Regions from separate parts of the Shewanella sp. SG41-3 genome, predicted to be linked through region 1. Evidence: predicted binding sites of a transcription regulator. Region 1 holds the regulator's gene; each other region holds the start of a gene.

Region 1 (2,213 bases):
TTAATTTTTGAGCCACGCTTGATAGCGTGCTTAAATGCTGTTGGCACTGATCTGCAGGTACTAACAAAGCAAATAAAATATCCACGGGCTGTTTATCGATTGCATCAAAGGCAATGGCTTCTTCACATTTAATAAATATTGCGATCGGATGTTCTATGGTCGTTAATCTACCATGAGGTATCGCAATGCCATTTCCTATACCTGTGCTACCCATTTTCTCTCTCGCTAATAGGCTTTCAAAAACCTCTTGCGAAGATAGGGGTGGGTACTGGGCAGCGACTAAATTGCTGATGAGTTCCAGTACTTTTTTCTTACTGCCCGGTGTGGCACAGGTAGTGCATTCCGGCTGCAGAATGGTACAAAGTTCCATCGTTAGTGTTTTGTATACTTCTCTTTGTGTTTAATTACCTGACGGTCGAGTTTATCGATCAGGGCGTCTATTGCAGCATACATATCAGTGCTTTCTGACATGGCAAAAATCTCTGCACCATTAAGGTTGATTTTAGCTTCTGCTTTTTGTTGTAATTTTTCTACATTGAGCACAACGTGTACATTATTGATCTGATCGAAGTGTCGTTCAAGCTTTGAAAATTTACCTTGAACGTATTCACGTAAAGATTCGGTAATGTCGATATTTCTACCTGTCATATTGATAAGCATAAAAATCCTCCGTTGCCTTGTAGGTTATAAACTCTTACGTTGGTTTGAGGGCGGAATGAGCATCGCTTCGCGGTATTTTGCAATCGTACGACGCGCAACGTTGATCCCCTGATCTGCCAGCAGTTGGGCCATTTTGCTGTCACTTAATGGCTTTTGCTGGTTTTCTGCTGCAACCAGTTTTTTGATAAAAGCACGAATAGCGGTAGATGAGCATTCTCCGCCATCGTCGGTGCTGACATGGCTAGAGAAAAAGTACTTTAATTCAAATAGCCCACGTGGTGTGTGCATATATTTTTGAGTGGTAACCCGTGAAATAGTTGATTCATGCATTTCTACTGCTTCAGCAATATCATTGAGCACCATAGGTTTCATGGCTTCTTCACCATATTCAAAGAAACCTTGCTGAAATTGCACAATACAATTGGCGACTTTCAATAAGGTCTCATTGCGGCTTTCGATACTCTTGATGAACCATTTAGCTTCTTGTAAATGACCGCGAATAAATTGGCTATCGGCAGAGTTTTTACTGCTTCTAGCCATGGCTGCATATTGTTGATTAACGCCAATTTTAGGCATATTGTCTGGGTTTAACTCTACAACCCAACGGCCATTCTTCTTTAGTACGGTTACATCAGGAATAACATATTCGTCATCAATAGCGGTGACTAACAAGCCCGGGCGAGGGTTAAGTGACTGGATTAAGGTGATTGCGTCACGCAACTCGTTTTCTTTGAGCTTGGTTTTGCGCATCAATAATCTAAAATCGCGCCCAGCAATTAAATCTAAATAGTCTTTAATGAGCAGACGGGCATTGTCTATATGTGGGGTTGTGTCGGCATATTGGGCTAATTGAATGAATAAACATTCGCTTAAATCTCGTGCGGCAACACCAACGGGATCAAAGTGTTGAATACGTTTTAATACCGCTTCAACTTCATCTAGTTCAACACTTTCATCACCCATGGCTTCGAGAATATCTTCAGTGCTTTGGGTTAAATAGCCGCGTTCATCAATGGCATCAATAATCGCGGTAGCAATCGCTCGATCAGTGTCAGAAAATGGCGTGAGATTTTTTTGCCACTCTAAATGTTCATATAAGCCTTCAGTCGTTTCACCTTGGAATGGCATATCATCATCGCGCATGCTAGCGCTGCCTGAACCTGACATTGGAGAGGCGGTGTACACTTCATCCCATGTGGTATCCATAGCTAAATCGTCCATGGTTTCTTTGGTCATGGATTCTGCTGTGTCGACTGTTGAGGTGTCTTTTTCTATATTGACCACGCTGTTGTCACTAAAGTCGGTGTCCGATTGGTCGCGACTTTCTTTTACTGAGTCTTTTGCTTGAGAAAACTCATCTTCTATTTCAAGCAATGGGTTTGAGTCCAATGCTTGTTGGATTTCTTGCTGTAGCTCCAATGACGATAATTGCAGTAAGCGGATCGCTTGCTGTAATTGAGGGGTCATGGTTAAGTGTTGACCCATTTTGAGTTGGAGTGACGCTTTCATTTACCGCTTATCCCTAGATGATTTCCATAAAAATGACAATCTCG
Region 2 (2,213 bases), on a different contig from region 1:
GCTTGTAAGAGTTAGTGCTTGGGTTAGTGAATGCATTCAATGCACGAGCATGCTTAATGATGCCGCCAATGTAATAAAGAGCAAGGTCACTCAAACCAGCATACTTATCACCAGCAAATAAGTTTACGCCATCTTTAGACAAAGATTGATGCACGTGCATACCACTACCGTTGTCGCCAACGATTGGTTTTGGCATAAATGTCGCCGTCTTGCCATAAGCATGAGCCATGTTATGAACGACATACTTAAGAATTTGAATTTCGTCCGCTTTTTTAGTCAATGTGTTAAAACGCGTAGCGATTTCGTTTTGACCGGCTGTTGCCACTTCATGGTGATGCGCTTCAACCACTTGACCCATTTCTTCCAGCACTAAACACATTGCTGAACGTAAGTCTTGTGAAGAGTCAACTGGCGCAACTGGGAAGTAACCACCTTTCACCATTGGACGGTGACCAGTGTTACCTTCTTCATAGCTTTTAGCTGAGTTCCATGAAGCTTCTTTAGCATCAATTTTAACAAAACAACCTGACATGTCAGTACCAAAACGGACATCGTCAAATAGGAAGAATTCAGGCTCTGGACCAATCAATACTGTATCTGCGATACCAGTAGAAATGAGATACTGCTCAGCTTTTTTTGCAATTGAACGTGGGTCGCGATCATAACCTGTCATGGTACCAGGCTCTAAAATATCACAACGAATAAGTGCGGTTGTTTCTTCAGTAAAAGGATCAAGTACAAACGTTGTAGGATCAGGCATGAGTACCATGTCAGATTCATTAATGCCTTTCCAGCCTGCGATTGAAGAGCCATCAAACATTTTACCGTCTTCAAAAAATTCTTCATTTACTTGATGAGAAGGAATAGAAACGTGCTGCTCTTTACCTTTAGTGTCGGTAAAGCGTAAGTCTACAAACTTAACTTCTAACTCTACAAGTTGTTTTAAAACTGATTCAACTGACATTCTCAAGCCTCCGGTAGGGTAAAGGGTTGTCCCTTAATATAATCTTGGTATTCGCCAGATGGTGCATCTGGAAAACGAATCTGTGCATAATGGTCTGTAATAAGCGATATTCATGCCACTTCGCTAACTAATTGATTTTATTGATATGAGACTTCTATCAAATCTTCAAAAAAATAAATCTGCACCATCTTCGAGCACCACTATGTTTCATCATGGTGCAAAAGTCCATAATAGTGCACCCTGTAAATATGGCTATTTTAAACAATGTCACATTTTTGTATTACAGTATGGTTATGCTTAATATATAAACGTTTTATGCTGTTTTTTAATCCATAGCAAGCGATAGATTTACAAGTGTTCAAAAATAATCCTATCTACAAAAGCTGCTGTGAAGTAGAATGGCACGCTTTTTTACAGTAGCTATAACCAATAACTACTGTTAGATCCTTTTTTTTTATTTGCTGGTTTAGAGGTTTATCCGTGCTAGAGAATTTACGTAACATCGCCATTATTGCCCACGTTGACCATGGCAAAACAACCCTGGTTGACAAAATGTTGGCGCAGTCAGGAACCCTTGCATCTCGTGGAGAAGCTACTGAGCGGGTTATGGATTCTAACGATCTTGAAAAAGAACGTGGGATCACCATTCTGGCAAAGAACACAGCCATCCAGTGGAACGACTACCGTATTAATATCGTAGATACTCCTGGTCACGCCGATTTCGGTGGTGAAGTTGAACGTGTTCTATCTATGGTTGACTCAGTATTACTATTGGTTGATGCAGTTGATGGTCCTATGCCACAAACTCGCTTTGTAACCAAGAAAGCATTCGCTCAAGGCCTTAAGCCAATTGTTGTTATCAACAAAATTGACCGTCCAAGTGCTCGTCCAGATTGGGTTATTGACCAAGTATTCGATTTATTCGTTAACTTAGGTGCCACTGACGAACAACTCGATTTCCCAATCGTTTATGCTTCGGCATTAAATGGTTTTGCAACCTTAGATCCAGATGTAGCGAGCGATGATATGACGCCGCTATTCCAAACTATCGTTGAGAAAGTGTCTTTCCCAGATGCTGATGCAGAAGCGCCATTCCAAATGCAAATTTCTCAAATCGATTATAACTCATACGTGGGTGTAATCGGTATTGGGCGTATTACCCGTGGTAGCGTTAAGACTAACCAACAAGTGACCATTATTGGCGCTGACGGTAAGACACGTAACGGTAAAATGGGCCAAGTATTAGGTT
Region 3 (2,213 bases), on a different contig from region 1:
ACATCTAAAGTAGAGTGTAACTTTGTTATAATTGGCACCAGTATAGCAAAAAAAGCCTATATGGTTCTATATTTATAATTGACAATCTCTTTATCAGAACAAAGCAACACCAGCTATAGCTGCATAATCGTTAAAATAGGCGCAAAAAAAAGCCCCTGTGTCTTAATAAGAGCACAGGGGAAGGTCAGGTGTCGGGGAGACATATTGACAGTAAATCGATATAGGTTACTTTGCTGCTTCACCTAACTTAGCTAAGGTGTAAGGAGCTAATTCAGGAATAGCCTGACGGGTTTGATTTTCAAGCACTAATAAAGTGGCAAAGTTATCACATACTTTATCGGCACGATCTTCAAGACCTTGCGATTGCGACTCAAGTTGCTTTTCGATGTCGGCACCGACGTTGTCCATCTTTTGTGAAAAAGCATTCATTTTCTCTTCAAATGACCCACCTTCTGAAGACATTATTTGGCTACCAAGTGTCATCATTAATGATCCCATTGAACTGGTAACCATTTGTTCCATTTCTTGCTCAAACTCTTTGTTAAAAGCTTGCTCAATTGATGCTTCTGTTGAGCCTAAATAAAATTTATCGCCTTGTTGATATGCCATGGTATCAACACGCTTTTGAATACCGACCATTAATTTATCGATATGAACATTAGCTGCATCACCAAAAATAGGTGTTAACGCCATATTAACCGCTTGAGTAGCCACAGAAACAACATCTCCAACAAGGTCTATCACATCTGGCACTTGGCGAGAAAGTTCTTCAGAGTACTGGGTGAGTAATTTTTGTTGTTTATCAGTAAGAGTCACTTTTTTACCCTCAACATAAAGCTGACCTAACTCAACACGATACTTTTCGATTCCATTATCGCTAATTTGTAGCGTAGTCGGCTCAACCGTTACGTCGTAGTTTAGGGTTACGTTACACTTCTCATCATTCAATGACATTTTTGCCATTGCAGGTGTTAACGCCCCAGCGGTGAATAACACACTCGTTAACGCTAAACCACAAATCAACTTTTGCTTAGTCATGATAAAAATCCTTTTGGTATACGAATATCAATAATTAGGTCGAATATGAAAGGTATAAAGCATAAGTTATGCCAACAACTATAAGGCTATGATTTATATTGAATTAAAAGCTTGGAAACAAAAAAGATGGGCGAGTAGAGAAACAATAGCGGAAGTGTATTCGTAAAATAAACCAAAAAGTAGTCTATTTTACGAATCTCAATAATAATTAATTTATCTGCACCAAACTAAAAAATAGATCGACCGAGTTGCTGACTGAGGTGCTCAAGCATCGCAGTGCCGGCAAGTGAGTTGCCATTAACATCAAGCTCAGGTGACCAGACACAAATTGACATGTCACCAGGGATAACCGCAATAATCCCGCCGCCCACACCACTTTTACCCGGCATACCCACGCGGTAAGCAAACTCACCTGCACCATCGTATAGTCCCGATGTTGCCAGTAATGCATTAAGTTGCCGAGTTTGCACAGGCGATACTAAACTGTCGCCATCGAGCGTTTTACCACGATTAGCTAAATAGAACATAGCCCGAGACAAATCAGCGCAATTCATTCTTAATGCACAATAATGAAAATAACTTTTAAGCACGGTATTAACGTCGCCGTCAAAATTACCAAATGACTTCATCAAATAAGCAATAGATGCATTGCGGGCGCTGAACTGGAACTCAGAATCCGCGACGACTTTATCGTAAGTGAGTATTGGGTTTTGGCTTAATTGGCGGACCACTTCCAACATACGATGTTTAGGTGCCCCAAGACGCGCTTGCAGCAAGTCGGCTATTACCAGTGCACCAGCATTAATAAAAGGGTTGCGAGGTTTACCGCGCTCTAATTCAACCTGCACGAGGGAATTAAACGAGTGTCCTGAGGGTTCTTTGCCTACCCGACTCCAGATTTCATCTTCGGTATATAAATTCAGTGCCAGAGTTAAGCTAAAAACTTTAGAAATACTTTGAATTGAAAAAGGTTCGAGGTAATCACCGGCACCAATTGTTTGACCATCAATGGTGGTGACTGCAATACCTATTTTATTAGGGTCAACACAGGCAAGAGCAGGAATATATCCTGCCACCTTGCCTTTACCCAAAAGCGATTTTACTTTATCGACAGCTTGCTGAAGTAATAATTGCTCTGGCAATTTAGCTTAACCCCACCAAATATCATATAAATC
Region 4 (2,213 bases), on a different contig from region 1:
TAAGTGGAGAACACTTAGAGGCGATGCGTAAAGTTAAACAGATGTATTCTTTGTATCAGCAAAATCGTGACCTGATTTCAATTGGCGCGTACTCACAAGGCAGTGATCCTCGGATTGATAATGCGATACGTTTACAACCTGCAATGAATGCTTTTTTACGTCAAGGGTTTAAAGAACCTGTCTCATTTGAAGAAAGCCGAGTGATGTTGACTCAAATTGCCGCTCAATGTCAGGGATAACCTAGATGACTCGCACAGACCCATTATTAACGGTATTGAAGCTAGCGACTGCTGCCGAGGAACAAGCGGCATTGCAGCTCAAGTCGGCTCAATTTGAAAAACAAAAACGCCAAGGGCAGCTCGATGCGCTAAACAATTACCGTTTAGATTACATGAAGCAGATGGAAGGGCACACGGGCACGACATTACGTGCTAATCAGTACCATCAGTTTCATCAGTTTATTCGTCAAGTTGATAGTGCTATTACCCAACAAGTGGCAGCGGTTAAAGATGCCGAAAAACAAGTGGGTTACCGTCAAGTTCACTGGCAAGAAAAACAACAAAAACGCAAAGCGGTAGAAATGTTACTCGCTCAGAAAGCCAAAAAGGCTATGGTCGTAGAAGCAAAACGTGAACAAAAAATGTCAGATGAGTTTGCTATGCAACAATATTACCGTCAAAAATCAATTAAGTCATAGCCTCCAAATCTAACATTCGTTTTACCGCAATCCCTTTTGATTGGTTCGTGTTCAAACTCTATTTATTATCTAAACTTTATCAACTAATATTTATTGGCACTTAAATTGCTTAATATAAATTTAAGTTTACATTGGAATAGAAATCGTCAGCGAAGCGACAGTGGAAACCTTATGATGAGGTTTGTAATGACTCTATTGATATTACCTAATATCGACATATGATTCATCGAGGTAATTTGATAGCTGTTTGTTAGACGATAATGACCTAACTTTGTTTGATTGAGTGGAGCTGATTATGCAGCAGATGAGCAATATCTTACTTGGAAATAGCAGTAAATCTGCTGATCTTAGTACAAAAGGAAACATGCAAGGTGTTGAAAATACATCATTCTTGTCTGCTTTTAATCAAGCGAGTGAATCCGAACTTGCTTCGCGGCCTAACGCCAATAGTGCACCTGTATCGTTAGACGCTGAAGTGGATCAAGTCGATGCTGCCAATGACCTTGATTTAGCTACTGAAGAAAATGCTGATATTGAATTGATTTTTGCTCAGCTTAATATGGCTGATGCATTAAATAAACGTCATTCCTCTGGCGGAAATGAATTGCCGCATGTGGATACATTAGATATTGGTTTTGACGCGATATCTTTGATCGACCCTGACAGCAGTATTATTGATGAGCTGAATAGCGATAGTCAGTCAGAGATGGGGGCGTTATTCACTGATGCTATTGATTTACCCGCTGACTCTCTTTCTACCAAAGAAGCTCTTTCTCAGCTTAGCCCTGAAGATATATCCAGCTTAATGGCATTTGCCAATTTATCTGAAAATGATTTACAAGCACTAGACATTAAGGGCTTAAGCGAGTTAATTAGTGACTTTAATTTACAAGCGCCTGTTGTTGATGAATCCATTTTAGCGATGGTGTCTGCAGATATGGACAGTAGTGACGATTCCCCAAAAAGTATCCTTAGCTCTGAAGAACAAAACCAAATTGATAAATCAATTGCCGCCAGTACCACCGTTCCAGGTCAAGCCGGCTCTCCGGGTCTTAATTCTGCGGTTGTTAAATTAGACCGCACCGATTTTTTGGAGGCTAGCGCCACTCTTGCATCTTCTTCAGCGATATCTGCCGACCCTAAGACGATTTTAGGTGATAGCACTCGTATTGATGGCAATATTCAATCAGATACTGATAATGCCAAAATGCTGGCGAAAGCTGATTTTTCTGTGGTCCTAGATTCCCTAGCGACCAAGCGTGCATCAGGAGAACTGTCAGCCAATATAAATTCGGCTAACTTGGGTTTAGACGCAGTGAATGATATCGGTGATACCGACACTAAGGCTTTACAAAATCAGAGTAGTTTTACTCCGATACATAAAAGTGATGTACCACAATTTCAGTTATCGTTGAAACCCCAAGGCGATCATGGTGCGCAAATGCAAGAGATGATCCAGCGCTTTTCTCCGGTCATGAAGCAGCAGTTAATTACTATGGTCAGTAATGGTATTCAG

What was found. The regulator sigma-54, encoded in region 1, starts transcription at its own class of promoters, with help from an activator protein. The targets are predictions, from matches to a motif close to GTTGGCACGNNNNTNGNNT.
Region 2: a site for sigma-54 is predicted at 1,066-1,084, ahead of glnA (glutamate--ammonia ligase). Genes of this name have one in related genera too.
Region 3: a site for sigma-54 is predicted at 1,096-1,114, ahead of H5164_RS01515 (YggN family protein). Genes of this name have one in related genera too.
Region 4: a site for sigma-54 is predicted at 790-808, ahead of H5164_RS17685 (flagellar hook-length control protein FliK). Genes of this name have one in related genera too.

What each region holds. Positions count from the first base shown of each region.
Region 1 is NZ_JACJFJ010000003.1:212,622-214,834, reverse strand. It holds gene ptsN (PTS IIA-like nitrogen regulatory protein PtsN) at 1-370, opposite strand, end outside; gene hpf (ribosome hibernation promoting factor) at 373-660, opposite strand; gene H5164_RS06985 (RNA polymerase factor sigma-54) at 685-2,169, opposite strand.
Region 2 is NZ_JACJFJ010000004.1:405,130-407,342, forward strand. It holds gene glnA (glutamate--ammonia ligase) at 1-964, opposite strand, end outside; gene typA (translational GTPase TypA) at 1,445-2,213, shown strand, end outside.
Region 3 is NZ_JACJFJ010000001.1:334,529-336,741, reverse strand. It holds gene H5164_RS01515 (YggN family protein) at 226-1,038, opposite strand; gene glsB (glutaminase B) at 1,266-2,180, opposite strand; gene H5164_RS01505 (50S ribosome-binding protein YggL) at 2,187-2,213, opposite strand, start outside.
Region 4 is NZ_JACJFJ010000010.1:107,819-110,031, reverse strand. It holds gene fliI (flagellar protein export ATPase FliI) at 1-239, shown strand, start outside; gene fliJ (flagellar export protein FliJ) at 245-697, shown strand; gene H5164_RS17685 (flagellar hook-length control protein FliK) at 993-2,213, shown strand, end outside.